3 regions of the Paenibacillus nicotianae genome follow, and region 1 is predicted to be linked to each of the others. Evidence: riboswitches for the same ligand, from Rfam matches in the RefSeq annotation. Region 1 holds a riboswitch; each other region holds the start of a gene.
What was found. A riboswitch is a leader RNA that binds a small molecule or an ion and turns the genes downstream of it on or off. The one in region 1 is predicted to bind S-adenosylmethionine.
Positions count from the first base shown of each region.

Region 2: another riboswitch for S-adenosylmethionine. It lies ahead of metA (homoserine O-acetyltransferase MetA); the one in region 1 lies ahead of ACFSGI_RS03980 (methionine ABC transporter ATP-binding protein).
Region 3: another riboswitch for S-adenosylmethionine. It lies ahead of ACFSGI_RS05645 (2-hydroxyacid dehydrogenase); the one in region 1 lies ahead of ACFSGI_RS03980 (methionine ABC transporter ATP-binding protein).

Region 1 is NZ_JBHUGF010000009.1:179,584-184,738, forward strand. It holds gene ybaK (Cys-tRNA(Pro) deacylase) at 1-51, shown strand, start outside; gene ACFSGI_RS03970 (MetQ/NlpA family ABC transporter substrate-binding protein) at 158-991, opposite strand; gene ACFSGI_RS03975 (methionine ABC transporter permease) at 1,140-1,808, opposite strand; gene ACFSGI_RS03980 (methionine ABC transporter ATP-binding protein) at 1,808-2,824, opposite strand; SAM riboswitch class I at 3,008-3,156, opposite strand; gene ACFSGI_RS03985 (COX15/CtaA family protein) at 3,336-4,283, opposite strand; gene ACFSGI_RS03990 (thioredoxin family protein) at 4,523-4,879, opposite strand; gene ACFSGI_RS03995 (putative polysaccharide biosynthesis protein) at 4,893-5,155, opposite strand, start outside.
Region 2 is NZ_JBHUGF010000010.1:2,494,489-2,499,643, reverse strand. It holds gene ACFSGI_RS15145 (HAD-IA family hydrolase) at 1-351, shown strand, start outside; gene corA (magnesium/cobalt transporter CorA) at 523-1,458, opposite strand; SAM riboswitch class I at 1,926-2,059, shown strand; gene metA (homoserine O-acetyltransferase MetA) at 2,198-3,139, shown strand; gene ACFSGI_RS15130 (aminotransferase class I/II-fold pyridoxal phosphate-dependent enzyme) at 3,187-4,377, shown strand; gene ACFSGI_RS15125 (trans-sulfuration enzyme family protein) at 4,384-5,155, shown strand, end outside.
Region 3 is NZ_JBHUGF010000010.1:308,153-313,307, forward strand. It holds gene ACFSGI_RS05635 (LacI family DNA-binding transcriptional regulator) at 1-435, shown strand, start outside; gene ACFSGI_RS05640 (molybdopterin oxidoreductase family protein) at 470-2,521, opposite strand; SAM riboswitch class I at 2,746-2,837, shown strand; gene ACFSGI_RS05645 (2-hydroxyacid dehydrogenase) at 3,096-4,124, shown strand; gene ACFSGI_RS05650 (FGGY-family carbohydrate kinase) at 4,096-5,155, shown strand, end outside.

The DNA of each region.
Region 1 (5,155 bases):
CCTCTCGTTCATGATGTTATCATTGGAGAAAATCGTGCCAATACAATATAAAACTATGAATTTTTAATAATGCCGAATAAAAAGTAAACACCTAAAAAGGGCATGACTTATAAAAAAGTCATGCCCTCTTGAAATAAATTCAGTAATTACGTTTTAATTAAAATGCAGGGATTACAGCACCATTGTACGTATCTTCGATGAATTTTTTAACATCATCAGATGTTAAAGCTTTTTTCAATTTTTCGATAGCTGGATCATTTTGGTTGTCTTCGCGAGTGACCAGGTAGTTCGCATAAGGTGCGCTACTTGTTTCTGTCAACAATGCAGATTTAGGATCGATTTTAGCTTCTAATACATAGTTCATGTTAATCATACCCAAGTCTACTTGATCCAATTGTCTAGTGATAAAAGCAGCATCCATCGGTGTAAATTTAAAGTTTTTAGGATTAGCTGTAATGTCTTTTACAGAAGAAGTGATATTTGTTTTGTCTTTCAATTCAATCAATCCATTGTTAGCAAGCAAAATCAAAGCGCGTGCTCCGTTAGATACTTCGTTAGGAATAGCGATATTTGCACCGTCTGGCAATTCATCGATAGATTTATATTTTGTAGAATAAGCTCCAAAAGGCTCGATGTGTACAGGTTGTACAGCTTTTAACGTCATACTACGAGATTTGTTTTGCTCTTCAAGGTAAGGCAATGTTTGGAAGTAGTTCGCATCTAACTGTTTACCGTTCAATTGAACGTTAGGTTGAATATAATCTGTAAATTCGACGACTTGTAAATTAACGCCTTCTTTAGCAAGTGCAGGTTGAATATGCTTTAAGATTTCAGCGTGAGGTACTGCTGTTGCGCCTACTTTCAATGTCACTGTTTCTGCTCCGCCTTCTGTTGTTCCTGTTGCTGCTGTGTTGTCTGCTGCTTTATTACCGCAAGCCGATACGATCGCAACCAACATAATACTTAGCAAAATCAAAGTCCATTTTTTCATCTTCTCTACCCCTTTGTTTGTTTTTTGATATTTAAGCTAATATATAAAGACGCTGAATATTTTTATGGCACATAAAGCTAGATATACTCAGCAGAATTACTAACCTTTATTTATGACCTGTTCAGTATTTTATAATCTAGCTTGATTCTTATCTTCTAGAAAAATGAACAACTAGACGATCACCAAGCATTTGTAGAATTTGTACAATAATCACCATGATGACGACAGCAACTAACATGATCGCTGTATCATAACGGTAATAACCATAGTTAATCGCAAGCGTTCCCAGTCCTCCTGCGCCGATCATCCCAGCCATCGCTGTATTCGACACTAGCGCAACAACAGTAACGGTCAAGCCTGCAAGTAGTCCTGGCATCGCTTCACGTACAAGAACGCGCGTGATAATCTGCCACAACGAAGCTCCCATAGCATTTGCTGCTTCAATCACACCACGATCAACTTCACGAAGTGCGGTTTCTACTAATCTAGCAAAAAATGGTGCGGCGGCTATTACTAATGGTGGTATCGTTCCAAGTACACCAATCGTTGTTCCTACTAGAATTTGCGTTAATGGCAATATGGCTACGATCAGAATAATAAATGGAACCGAACGCAAAATATTAACGATAAATGCGATAACTGCATAGAAATAACGAACCCAAGCTACAGTAGAACGCCCTGTAATAAATAACAAAATTCCTAAAGGTAATCCTAAAATTAATGTAAACAATCCAGAAGCTCCTACCATTTTGAGTGTATCTAAGGTCGCTGTCCCGAATTCATTCCAATCAATTTGTGAAAAATCTAATTCACCCATCAGTTGATCACCTCCACATCAAGACCTTCAGCGGTCAATCCATCGATTGTACGCGTAATGTCTCCTTCTGTTCCTTCAAAGCGAACTATCAACTGTCCATAAGGTACATTTTTCAATGTTGAAATCGTTCCTTGCAAAATAGCGAAATCTACTCCTGTTTGACGTACCGTTTGCGACAGAATCGATTCGTACGTTTTATCTCCTAAGAAAGACACTTTGACAGTCAATGAATTAGGAACATTTGGTGCTGTCCATGAAGTAGTTAGCAGTTCAGCATTATTGGACTCATTTAAAATAAAATCGCGTGTGACTTCATGCTGTGGCTTCAAAAAAACATTCGTTACTGCACCTTGTTCTACAATACCACCCCGATGAATAACAGCTACTTTATCGCAAATACTCTGAATCACATGCATTTCATGGGTGATTAAAATAATCGTTAAATTAAAGCGCTCATTGATATCGACTAGCAATTTCAGAATCGAATTCGTGGTCTGAGGATCAAGAGCAGATGTTGCTTCATCACAGAGCAATACATCAGGGTCACTCGCTAGCGACCGAGCAATACCGACACGCTGTTTTTGCCCGCCTGACAATTGAGCAGGATATTTACTTGCATGTTGTTCCAGTCCAACAAGAGCTAGCAGTTCTTTCACTTTTTCTTTGATTTTGCGTTCAGGTGTTTTGACTAAGCGCAAAGGAAAAGCGATATTCTCGTATACTGTCGCTGAAGATAATAGATTAAAATGTTGAAAAATCATTCCTATTTTGCGTCGTCTTGCTTGTAAACGTGCTTTGTTCAGCTTGGTCATCTCGACACCATCGATCCATACTTCACCGGATGTTGGACGTTCTAGTAAATTAATACATCGAATCAATGTACTTTTACCTGCACCAGAATGACCAATAACGCCGAAAATCTCGCCTTTTTCTATTTTCAAATCTATACCACTTAACGCAGGGCTTAGATTTTTCCCTTTACCATACGTTTTGGTAATACTTTTTAATTCAATCACAGATAGGTGCTCCTTCCTTCTATTTCATCATTCCTATACTCATATTACATTAATCATATATAAGCCATCGAATAAGTCGGATATATTCTCGTTATCATATATGTCGGTATTCGCTTCTCTCTTCTTTATACAAAAAAAGAACCCTTTCGCAGAAAAGGGTTCTCTATTATTAGAGATACTTCCTTCTCATCTGCCAAAATCGCTATGTACGAACTGCACACGCCATTTTGAAGGAATTAGCACCATGACATTTTGGAAAACTACCTATGAGTTGTTCCAAAATCGGTTGCCGGGTTTCATCGGGCCAGTCCCTCCACCACTCTCGATAAGAAAATATGAAAAATTCGAATGAAAATGAAAATCTTTTCTCAGTATAGTGAACTTCACACTCTTTGTCAAAGCAAAAATGAATATTTCCTAAGGAAATTAGAAATTCTTCATCATTTGTTCATAAGACACTAATAATTTGGTGTGTATTCCCTTTTTGAAGCTCTACCACATGGTGCTACTACTATACATTTTGTCCTAATTTGCCACGTGTACCACGACTTAATTGCCATACTCGTACACTCATATAACATAACACACCGAACAAAATCTGAATCAACAACGTATGCAACATACTGGAGAAGAAATACCATTCAGGGATTTTCATCGTTACAATATTCAACATACCGCTCAGAATCTGCATAATAATAAATACAATTGCAGTTACACCTAACTTACGAATACCTGGATTATACGGATGACGACGGTACGCATAGTGCGCTAATACTGCAATCACGATTAACAAACTATATGCTGCTACGCGATGAAGAAATGCAATAGCTACTCCACCAGATAATTCCGGTAAAATTGAACCATTACATAGTAATACACCTGAACACCCACCTCTAGAACTGGTATGCGTTACAAAGGCTCCTGTATACACCACCATGTACGTATAGATCGTTGCGAACCATGTCAGATTACGCATCCCTTTACTCACCGGTGGTTCATCTGGAATCGGTAAATCTCCTTTTTGCTGATCCATCCGCCTTGCACCAAGTGCCATCATCGACGAACTAGCAAAAGCAATCATTGCAAATCCGAAATGTAAGGCCATAATTGGAGCAGATTGCGAAAATACAACAGCCAATGCACCCATAGCTGCTTGTACTAACACAAATAGTAAGGTTAACGATGCATATACTTTAAGTTCACGATGCTTATTAAAAAAGATAAAACCAATAAAAGAAAATAATGCTGTGAATCCTGCTAGAGCACTAATCGCTCGATGCGAATACTCGATCAGTGAAGCAATCGTATACGCAGGTACAAATTTACCATGGCATAATGGCCATTCTGTTCCGCAACCGAGTCCTGAACCTGATTTGGTTACTACAAGTCCCCCCATTGTTGCCAAAAACATAACAACACAGGTGACAAAGCTCAACCATTTTAGATGTGTAGTTGTTATTCTGAACTTTCTTGCCATTTAGAGAATCACCCGCTATTTTATATGATAGTTACACAATATTTATGTCCTACTTTAGTATACCTGATTGCAAAATAGACGGAACCACTGGATTGTGACAAAAAATGATCAATCCTTGTATTATGACAGAACCGTGTCAACAAACAAATGATATTTTACATAGTAAAAAACCACCCTTTATAAAAACAGGTGGTTAGTAAGCATTTATATATACATTCTTTTTATTCCACTGTTGATGTAGTCAACGTCTGATAGACAGCCACAGCGCGATCCAAAAACTGCTCGATTTCTTCGCGAGATTTGCGTGCTTTATTCACGAAGCGTACTAATTCTTTGCCGTTCGCATAAGCGACAAAGCTTGGAATACCGAGAATGTTCTGTTCTTGACTCACATCACCTGTTGCTTCCACATCTACCTCTACAAGCGTTAGACGATCTGCATACTGACTTTCTACTTCAGGCATAAATGGATCAATATATCGGCAATCTCCACACCAGTCTGCTTTGAATACAGCGACTGTTAACTGCGAAGAGTGAGTAACGGCAGTGAAATCTTCTTTACTATTAATAAGTTGCATTGTGCTATTCCTCCTAATTCTTTTGTAGACGCATTAATGGACGGAAAACTTTACGCAATACTTTTGGATATGAATCCAGTTCATTCGCTCGAACCACTTTTAGCAGAACAAGCATAACAGGATATACCAATAATATCGCTATTCCTACCATACAACAACCGATAAAAAATGCAACCCGATCATTCATATAAGCTGTTAATACAATACCGACTTGATTCAGTAATAGACCGATACCACCTAGTACGACCACTGTCACTATAAATCCGATCCAACGGT
Region 2 (5,155 bases), on a different contig from region 1:
GCTGATCATAACATTGCTGTAGTATTGGCATCTCACCGTACCGATGCAGAAGAAGTTGTAGAGAAATTAGGAGTACGACAGTACTTCAACCGAATCATTACATCGGATGATGTAGAGTTCAGCAAGCCTGATCCTGAAATATTTATCAAAGCAGCGAATTCCGTAAATATTCATCCTTATCATACAATGGTTATCGAAGATTCTACCGAGTCGATTCAATCGGCTCGTCAAATCGGGATGAAAACAATCGCTGTAAGTTCTCTATCCCGAATCGATAGCGCTCACTTTACAGTGCCCGGCTTAGATGGACTAAACCTAGAAACCATGATCCGCTGGATGCAACTTCCTTAAGCGCTTGGCATCATAAGCGCGACCAAGTCAAATGGAAAATGATTTTCGTGCAGCAAAATATCTTACAACTAGCGCTTGGTATCATAAGCGCGACCAACTCGCTAAGTCACCAATCAAAAAAAGCTGTCCTTGTTCATCTAATGACGATGAATAAGGGCAGCTTTAATCGTTTCAGATCCAATCTTTTTTGCGGAAAGTGAAAAACATAGTTAGACCTAACGTGATCATAATTCCGATGACCAACGGGTAACCGAAGCGCCAATGCAATTCGGGCATATCTTCAAAGTTCATTCCATAAATACCTGTAATCACAGTCAACGGCATAAATATCGTTGTGATTGCTGTAAAAACACGCATAATTTCATTCGCACGATTAGAGATACTGGACTGGTAAGCTTCTCGTAAGTTACCCATCAGATCGCGGAACGTATCAAACATCTCGGATACTTTTACCGCATTCTCATAAACGTCACTGAAATATTTTTGCAATTGATCATCGATCAGACGAAGATCTTTTTTATTCAATGTATTGATCACTTCACGCTGAGGGCCAAGTACACGTTTGAGCCATAAAATCTCGCCACGCAAACCAATAATTTCATTCAAATGTGATTTTTTAGTATGCATCAATATATTTTCTTCCAGTAGTTCGATTTGATCTTCGATCCGGTCACCTACAGCGAAGTAATTATCAACAACAAGGTCAATTAACAGATACATAAATTTATCAGCGCGGCTAACTTCCTCTTCCCATAGAATCGGTTTGAGTACACGCAATTCATTAATTTTCTGCTTGGTGACAGTAATAATATAATGCCGTCCTAGAAAAATATTCAGGGCACGCAAAAAAATCTCTTCGTTATCAAAACGAATACTGTTCACTACAATAAAATAATGACTTTCATAAATTTCGATCTTAGGACGTTGTTCTTCTTCACTCAAGCAATCTTCTACAGCTAGATCATGAAGCATAAATAATGGTTGTAGTTCTATCAAATCTTCCAAATCTGCATCGATCCAGTAAAATCCTTCTTCAGGTGCTACCAGTGTGTCGGTAATATTTTCTACTGGAGTGAATGCTCCAGCATTAACGTGCCGAACTTTCATTGTGTTCTACCCCTTTATTATGAAATGAGCAGGGAAAGAAGCGGCAACCGCACACCTGTTTACAAAGCTTCGCTATAATTTATGAAAAAACGGAGAAGATTTTTCAATAATGGCGCGTTACTCCAGTGCCCTATGGTTGTCGTTTGTTTCCTGCAATTTGTCCATCCGTCCTGCTGCCAACTGGGCCTCGGGTCGCCTTCCATTTTGAAATTCACCTCTTTGTGATTTAGATATTTATGAAAACCATGAAAAAACGTCAAATACTTGTTAAGTATAACGTGGTCTTGAGAGCCTTTCAAGCTTAAATAAGAAACCTCTTTTTTTAATCAACCAATACAGTTACCAACAACTTATTTATCGGTTTGATCCCACTCATTTTTCACAGCACTTGACGGCAGACAGTAGAATAGTATAAATTATGGTATAAGAAAAGTATCAAATCATGTTATTTTAAATTGAATAAGCAAATCTTATCAAGAGCAGGTGGAGGGACTAGCCCGATGAAACCCGGCAACCGGCGGTATAACCGCACGGTGCTAATTCTTGCAGAGATATAAGTTGATGGATCATCCTAGACTTAATATCTGCTGACAGATGAGAGAGGCGTCTATTATATACGCGAACATATCGCAAATGACCTTTCTCAAGTATCAGGAGAAAGGTCATTTTTGTATATGCTCTTAATGAATCTTTCTCCTGAAATGATAAAAAAATATACACATTCAAGGAGTGAACAAACATGCCAATCAAGATTCCAGATAGTTTACCTGCCAAAGAAGTATTAACTGGGGAAAATATTTTCGTAATGGATGACAGTCAAGCATTTCAACAGGATATTCGTCCATTGCGGATTGCTATATTAAATTTAATGCCTACAAAAGAAACAACAGAAACGCAGTTGCTACGTCTGCTGGGAAATAGCCCGCTTCAAATTGATATTTATTTGTTACATGCACAATCCCATACATCTAAAAACACATCAACAGAATATTTGAACTTATTTTATAAAACATTTGAAGAAGTCAAACATCTACGATTCGATGGTCTGGTCGTCACAGGCGCTCCTGTAGAAACGATGGACTTTGAAGATGTGAACTACTGGGAAGAGATTCAAGGGATTTTTGATTGGAGTAAAAAAAATGTTACTTCAACAATGCATATCTGTTGGGCTTCACAAGCAGGACTGTACCATCATTTCGGTGTTCCCAAAGTTGATTTACCTGAAAAATGTTTTGGTGTATTTCCACATACATTAAATAAAGAAAACGTAAAATTGCTACGAGGATTTGATGAGTTATACTTTGCTCCTCATTCCCGTCATACCGAAGTACGTCATGAAGATATTGCGAAAATTCCTGAATTGGAGATTTTATCAGAATCAGAAGAAGCAGGAGTATATCTAGCTGCAACCAAAGATGGCAGTCAGATTTTTGTAACAGGGCATTCTGAATACGATCCCTTGTCACTGAAATGGGAATATGAACGTGATATTGCGAAAGGAATGGATGTTGCACCGCCGAAAAATTATTTTCCAAATAATGATCCTACTCGCACACCACCTTCTACCTGGCGTGCTCATGCGAATTTATTATTTTCCAACTGGCTCAACTATTATGTATACCAAGAAACACCATATGATTTGGAAAGTGCCAAAGCTGAAGTAGGTAATTATAGTATCTAATTTGAGATCAACCCAATTGATTGTTATTTCAGAGGAGGAATTATAGTATGACGGATCATCATTCAAGCGAACGAACTCTTAACATTGAAAGCAAATTGGCACAGATCGGTTCGATTAATGAACCGGTAACAGGGGCGATTAATTTCCCGATTTATCAATCAACCGCCTTCCGTCATCCCGCTCTTGGTAAAAGTACAGGCTTTGATTATATTCGTACAACCAATCCAACTCGCGCCGTACTAGAACAAGCTTCAGCAGCATTAGAATCAGCAGATGCAGGATTTGCCTGTAGTTCCGGTATGGCTGCATTACAGACTATTTTTGCGCTGTTCGGTCAGGGAGATCATCTGGTCGTATCGCTTGATCTGTATGGTGGCACATATCGTCTTTTGGAACGCATTTTATCCAAATTTGGAGTAACGGCTTCTTATGTAGATACCAATGACCTAGAAGCATTAGAAAAAATAGTTCAACCGAACACCAAAGCTGTATTTATTGAGACCCCAACTAATCCGTTGATGATGGTGACCGATATCAAAGCTGTAGCTACCTGGGCGAAAAGTCACCAGTTGCTAACGATCGTGGATAATACGCTATTGACTCCTTTTTTCCAGCGTCCGATTGAATTGGGAGCAGATATTGTGATCCATAGTGCGACCAAATATCTAGGTGGACATAATGATGTGCTAGCAGGTCTGATTATGACCAAAGGAGAAGAATTGTCTGCTGAAATGGCATTTTTGCATAACTCAATCGGTGCAGTGTTATCACCGACCGATTCGTATCAATTAATGCGCGGAATGAAAACATTGGCATTGCGGATGGAGCGTCATGAATATAACGCTACTGCAATGGCGAAGCATTTGGTAGATCATCCACAGATTGCTGAAGTGTTCTATCCAGCATTGCCAGATCATCCGGGATATGATGTGCAGAATCGTCAATCCAGCGGTAATACAGGAATCTTTTCATTTAAAGTGAAAGATGCTCGTTATATTGAACCGATTTTGCGTAGTATCAAATTAATTGCTTTTGCCGAAAGTCTGGGCGGAGTCGAATCATTAATGACGTATCCAACGGTACAGACACATGCTGATATTCCAACCGAGATTCGTGAAGCGATCGGTGTCGATGATCGTCTGTTGCGCTTTTCTGTCGGTATTGAGCATATTGATGATCTGATTGCTGATCTAGATCAAGCGCTGGAAGTTGCACGTATTGAAGTAGAAGGAGTGTGATCGAATATGGCTTACTCTTCAGATCATTCCTCTTCTCGCAAAATCGATACCAAATTAATTCATTTTGGAGCTGCTTTTGACAAAGCAACAGGCGCTTCGAGTGTACCGATCTATCAGGCATCTACTTTTCATCAAGAAGATATCTCTAATCCGCCACTCCATGATTATAGTCGTTCAGGTAATCCAACTCGTCAAGCATTGGAAGATTATATTGCTTTGCTAGAAGGAGGAGCCAAAGGATATGCTTTTGCTTCAGGAATGGCAGCGATCTCGACCGCATTTCTGATTCTGTCTGCTGGTGATCATGTGATTGTGACTGAAGATGTATATGGAGGAACGTATCGTTTTTTGACTACTGTATTGAATCGCATGAATATTGAGATCAGTTTTGTAGATATGACTGATCTGGATCAGGTGAAAAATGCACTTCGTCCGAATACAAGAGCAGTCTATATGGAGACTCCTTCGAACCCTACCTTGAAAATTACAGATATCGGTGCTGTAACGGCTTGGGCAAAAGAACATCATCTGCTGACAATGGTGGATAATACGTTTATGACCCCTTATTATCAGCGTCCGATTGAAATGGGTGTGGATATTGTTCTTCATAGTGCGACCAAATTCTTAGGTGGACATAGCGATGTGCTTGCAGGACTTGCCGTTGCCCGCACACCTGAGATTGGAGCTCAACTCAAGCATTTACAAAATGGACTAGGAACGGTACTAGGTCCTCAAGATTGCTGGTTATTGATTCGTGGGATGAAGACACTTGCCGCAA
Region 3 (5,155 bases), on a different contig from region 1:
GGTCGCAAAACAAGTGCAAGCAGTCAGGAGCGGTTTCGTGCATACCAAAATACACTCCATGCCGCAGGGCTTGAAGTGTATCAAGATTGGATTTTTCCAGATTGTATCCATATGAGTGATGGAGAACAGATCGCCAAGCAGATTGCTGCTATGGAATCTCCGCCTTCTGCATTAATCGTAACAGGCGATGAAGCCGCCGCAGGCGTTATGTTAGGCGCACGTCAATATGGATTACGTATTCCAGAACAGTTAGCGATTATTGGTTATGATAACCAACCGATCTCTGCTGGATTACAACTGACAACGATTGATCAAAATTTACAAGAAATCGGTAGACAAGCGTTCTCTTTATTTTATGAACGCAGTCTGGATTCTACTATCATGCCAGTGAAACGACTTATTCCTTATACATTAATTGAACGAAAAAGTGTCTAAAAACGATGATGATAGTTGTACAATTTATTAAATACTAACTCGATTTCTTGATCACATCGACACGACCGGAAAAGAATGTCGCACCACCGCCCATATCTGCTAAGCGATCTGAAGTGAGTGCATTGACCAGATGGGTCGCTTGCTGATTGTCAGTGTCTGCCCATAGCCCCTGGCTCACTACAACACCTGGCAATACATGCTCACCTACCGTAGCAAGCAATTCGCAAGAACCGCGCTCATTCCAGACAGTTACCCAGTCGCCATCTTCAATACCGGCATTCTGTGCATCCACCGTATTCATAAATAACTTCGGTGTTTTTTCAAGACCGATATGCTTGGCATTATTCGAAAAGGTGGAATTTAAAAAATTATGATTAGGCCCCGGTACAAAAATATAAGGATGGTTACCTTGTTCATGAAGCGGTGTATAAGTAGGCAATGGTGGTAATCCATCACGCTCCATATCGGCTGAATACAGTTCGATTTTGCCACTTGGTGTAGGGAGACGATCCGGGAATATATAGGGACGGTCTGCTTTGACATATTGATGCTCGATCAGTGAATCATACGTAATATTTTTGAGTGCAGGATTAGCAGGATTATCTAGCGCCTGACGAATAAGCTGTTCATCGCTATCTTGTAATGCCTGGTCTTCATAACCCATCGCTGTAGCTAATAAACGGAATACCTCGGTATTGGATTTACTTTCGCCATAAGGAGCGACAACCGGTTGTTGAATCTGCATATAATGATGCCAGTACGAAGCGTAGAAATCTGTATTTTCAAAAGCAGATGTTGCTGGCAACACGATATCTGCGTATTTAGCAGTTTCGGTTAAAAAGAGATCATGTACCACTGTAAACAAATCGTCTCGTGCTAATCCTTGTCTTACAAGTGTCGCTTCTGGAGTGACAACGGCTGGATTAGAATTGTATACATATAGCGATTGTACAGGTTCAGCCTCTTCCAACAACACACGCCCCAATTGATTCATATTGAAAGAACGGGTATTACGATTAGCTAACAAATCTGGACGTTGTAGTGCTTCTTCATTAAAGGTGAGCTGAAATGTATTAGACTTGATAGCACCACCGCCACGTACTAGCCATTGTCCTGTAATAGCAGGTAGACAGGCAATCGTCCGTACATTCATACCGCCATTGTCATGATGTTGTAGACCATTTCCGATCCGAATCAGAGCAGGGCTAGCATCTCCATACATACGAGTCAATTGATATAGATCATCTACAGGTACGCCTGTAATCGTTGATACGGTTGCAGGATCATATTGCTTCACATGCTCACGCAATTGTTCATGTCCTACTGTATATTGCTTCATAAAATCTTCGTTTACTTTATTTTCAGCAAATAAAATATGCATCATTCCTAGAGCTAGTGCACTATCTGTTCCTGGCAAAATCGGAATAAACCAATCCGCCGATCGTCCTGTTTGATTTTTATGCACATCGATCACAATCACTTTAGCACCTTTTTTGCGAGCTTGTTGAGCTAAAGTCACCTGATGCATATTAGTGCTGACAGCATTAATCCCCCAGAAAATAAATAACTGTGTATCTACTGTATCTTCAGGATCAGTACCAATACTGCCACCCATTGTGTATTTATAACCGGCTGAACCGGCGGCTGTACAAATTGTCCGTTCGAGTAGGCTTGCACCCATACGATGGAAAAAGCGGCGATCCATGCCTTCTGCGGACAGATTGCCCATATTGCCATAAAAGCTATATGGAAGAATACTTTCAGGGCCGGAAGTAGATATTAACGTTTTCCATTTTGAAGTAATCGTGGTGATAGCTTCTTCCCATGAAATAGGCTCAAAAAGACCTTCACCTTTGGCTCCGATTCGTTTGAGTGGAGTAGTCAGGCGCTTGGTATCATAAATACGTTCTGTCATATTACGAACTTTGTTACAAATGTTGCCTTTGGTAACTGGATGGTTAGGATCTCCAGCAATTTTGATGATTTTACCTTTTTCTTTATGCACAAGCAGTCCGCACTGATCAGGACAATCCAGCGAGCAGACAGAAGGGAATATTCCATCTTGTTGATCAATATAAGTAGACATATATCATGCTCCTTTCGTAATACCAATACTGTAATGAGGGCAGAAATAGGCTTTGAATACGTTATAAACTATCATAAATCAAATTTTAGATTTAATGTTGACTTTTTTACTAGGTTTAATTAGAATAAAGAAAATTATTTCGTATTCGACAAATTTAGATGTTTTATACCTTATCGTGTCTGATATGGATTTGCAAGCTTTTTTGACAACTACATACATTGAATTTTCTATCCAGAGAGGTGGAGGGACTGGCCCTACGAAACCTCGGCAAAAACGTGCCAATTCCAGCAAGCTTGAATCGCTTGGGAGATAGGAAAGCAGGATCAATTATTGCATTATTCTGTTCGGATTATTTGAATAGCATAATGAATAGATAGCTAACCTCTTTCCTTGATATGGGAAAGAGGTTTTTGTATTTTTTCAGTATACCGAATAGAGTCTATGTAAAATCTTAACACTTACAATCATACCGCTATCGCTAGCAAACAAAGAACTCTCTCTACCATGTTACTTTCTTACTTTAAAGCTTCACTTAAATAACACTGCACCTAAGTGTACCAAAGGAGATTGAATAATGAAAATATTAATTACAGCCCCTTATCATGAGCAAGGTCGTCAACAACTAGCAGATACGTTTGGAGAAGTTATTTACCGTTGCTGGAAAGATCATGGACAAGCTTATCAAGAAGACGAATTAATCTCGTTATTACAAGAAACTGAAGCAGATGCAATTATCGCAGAATTAGATCAAATTACTGAAAAAGTAATCCAAGCAGTTCCTAAGCTTCAATTTATCGGTGTCTGCCGGGGCACGCCTTCCAATGTAAATGTACCTGTTGCTACAGATCGTCGTATTCCTGTTTTCTATACACCTGCACGTAATGCACAAGCTGTAGCTGAAATGGTAGTTGGCAGTCTGATTACCTTTTTACGCAGTATTATTCCATCCAGTCAATGGTTAGAAGCAGGAGAATGGCAAAGTGGTAGCTTAACTGCTTATCTCAAATTTAAAGGTAATGAACTGGCTGGCAAAACAGTAGGCATGGTTGGTTTTGGCGCGGTAGCTCAGCGTACAGCAGGTATTTTACGTAGCTTCCCTTGCGATATTCGTTATTACGATCCATATGTAACCAGCCCTGACCCGCGTGATCAAAAAGTATCGTTAGCCGAGTTATTTGCTACAAGCGATATTGTATCTATTCATTTACCTGTAACTGAAGATACCAAAGGATTGATCGGCACAGAATTATTGCAATCGATGAAACATGATGCGATTTTTGTAAATACAGCACGTTCAGTAGTAGTAGATCATGATGCATTAGTTGAACAGTTACAGCAGAATCAAATTCGTGGAGCGATTATAGACGTATTTGATCAAGAGCCACCGCTTCCTAAAGATTATGAACTCATTTCATTGCCTAATGTTTTGGCGATTCCACATTTGGCAGGTGCAACGTATGAAGTCGAAGACCATCATGTAGAAATTATGAATACAGCAGTTATAGATTGGTTTGAGCATCATGACACCGCAGTGAAAGTGCTCTACAATAAAGCGATTTTGGAGGATATTAACAATGACACAACAAGCGTATCTAGTCTTTGATATCGGTACCGGTAATGCTCGTGTAGCTGTTGTGGATATCAACGGTAATGTATTATCGATTGAACGAGCTGATATTTTGTATCATAATGATGATCTTTATCCAGATGCACGTCACTTTATACCGGAAGTCTTATGGGAACAGATCGCTGGACTTGCGAAGTTAGCATTATCTAACGTTCCAGATATTCATATTCTCGCTGTCACTTCAACAAGCCAGCGTCAAGGTATTGTACTGGTCGATGAAGCCGGTGAATCTTATCTTGGATTGCCGAATATTGATAACCGCGGCCGAGAGTGGGAAGAACGATATAGTGATCAACCTTCTATTTATCCGATTACAGGCAGAACGCCGTCTGCTTTATTTTCAGCAATGAAGTTAGTCGGATTACGTGAGCGTCATCTACAGCAGTATCAACGATTGAATCGCTTTACCAGTATTAGCGATTGGGTCACTTATGCGCTTAGTGGTGTGCTAAGTTACGAACCGTCTCAAGCATGTGAGACTCTTCTCTATGATGTAGAGCATAATGACTGGTCTACAGACATGTGTCATACATTTGGCATTGAACCGACAGTATTACCTTCATTAGTACCTTCAGGTAGCGTGCTCGGAACATTACTACCTGGTGTAGCAGCAGAATTGAACTTGCCTGTCGATACCCCTGTTATCGTAGGTGGCGGAGATACCCAATTGGCTATCCATAGTACAGGTGCACAAGCAGAAGATATCGTTATTGTATCCGGTACAACAACACCTATCGCTAAAATTACAGATACATTTACAACAGATGATTCAGCACAAGCATGGATTAATGCATATACAACACCACATCAATTTTTGATCGAAACGAATCCAGGGATCACAGGTCTGAACTATCAGAAATTGCAATCTATTTTCTATCCCAATGAAGGATACGCCATGATGGAGCAAGAGATGAATGAACTGGAAGACAGTCAATGTGTAGCGGCTTTAGGTTCTTATTTATCTTCTGCCAAAAATGCGCGTGTACGTGGAGGATTTCTATTCGATG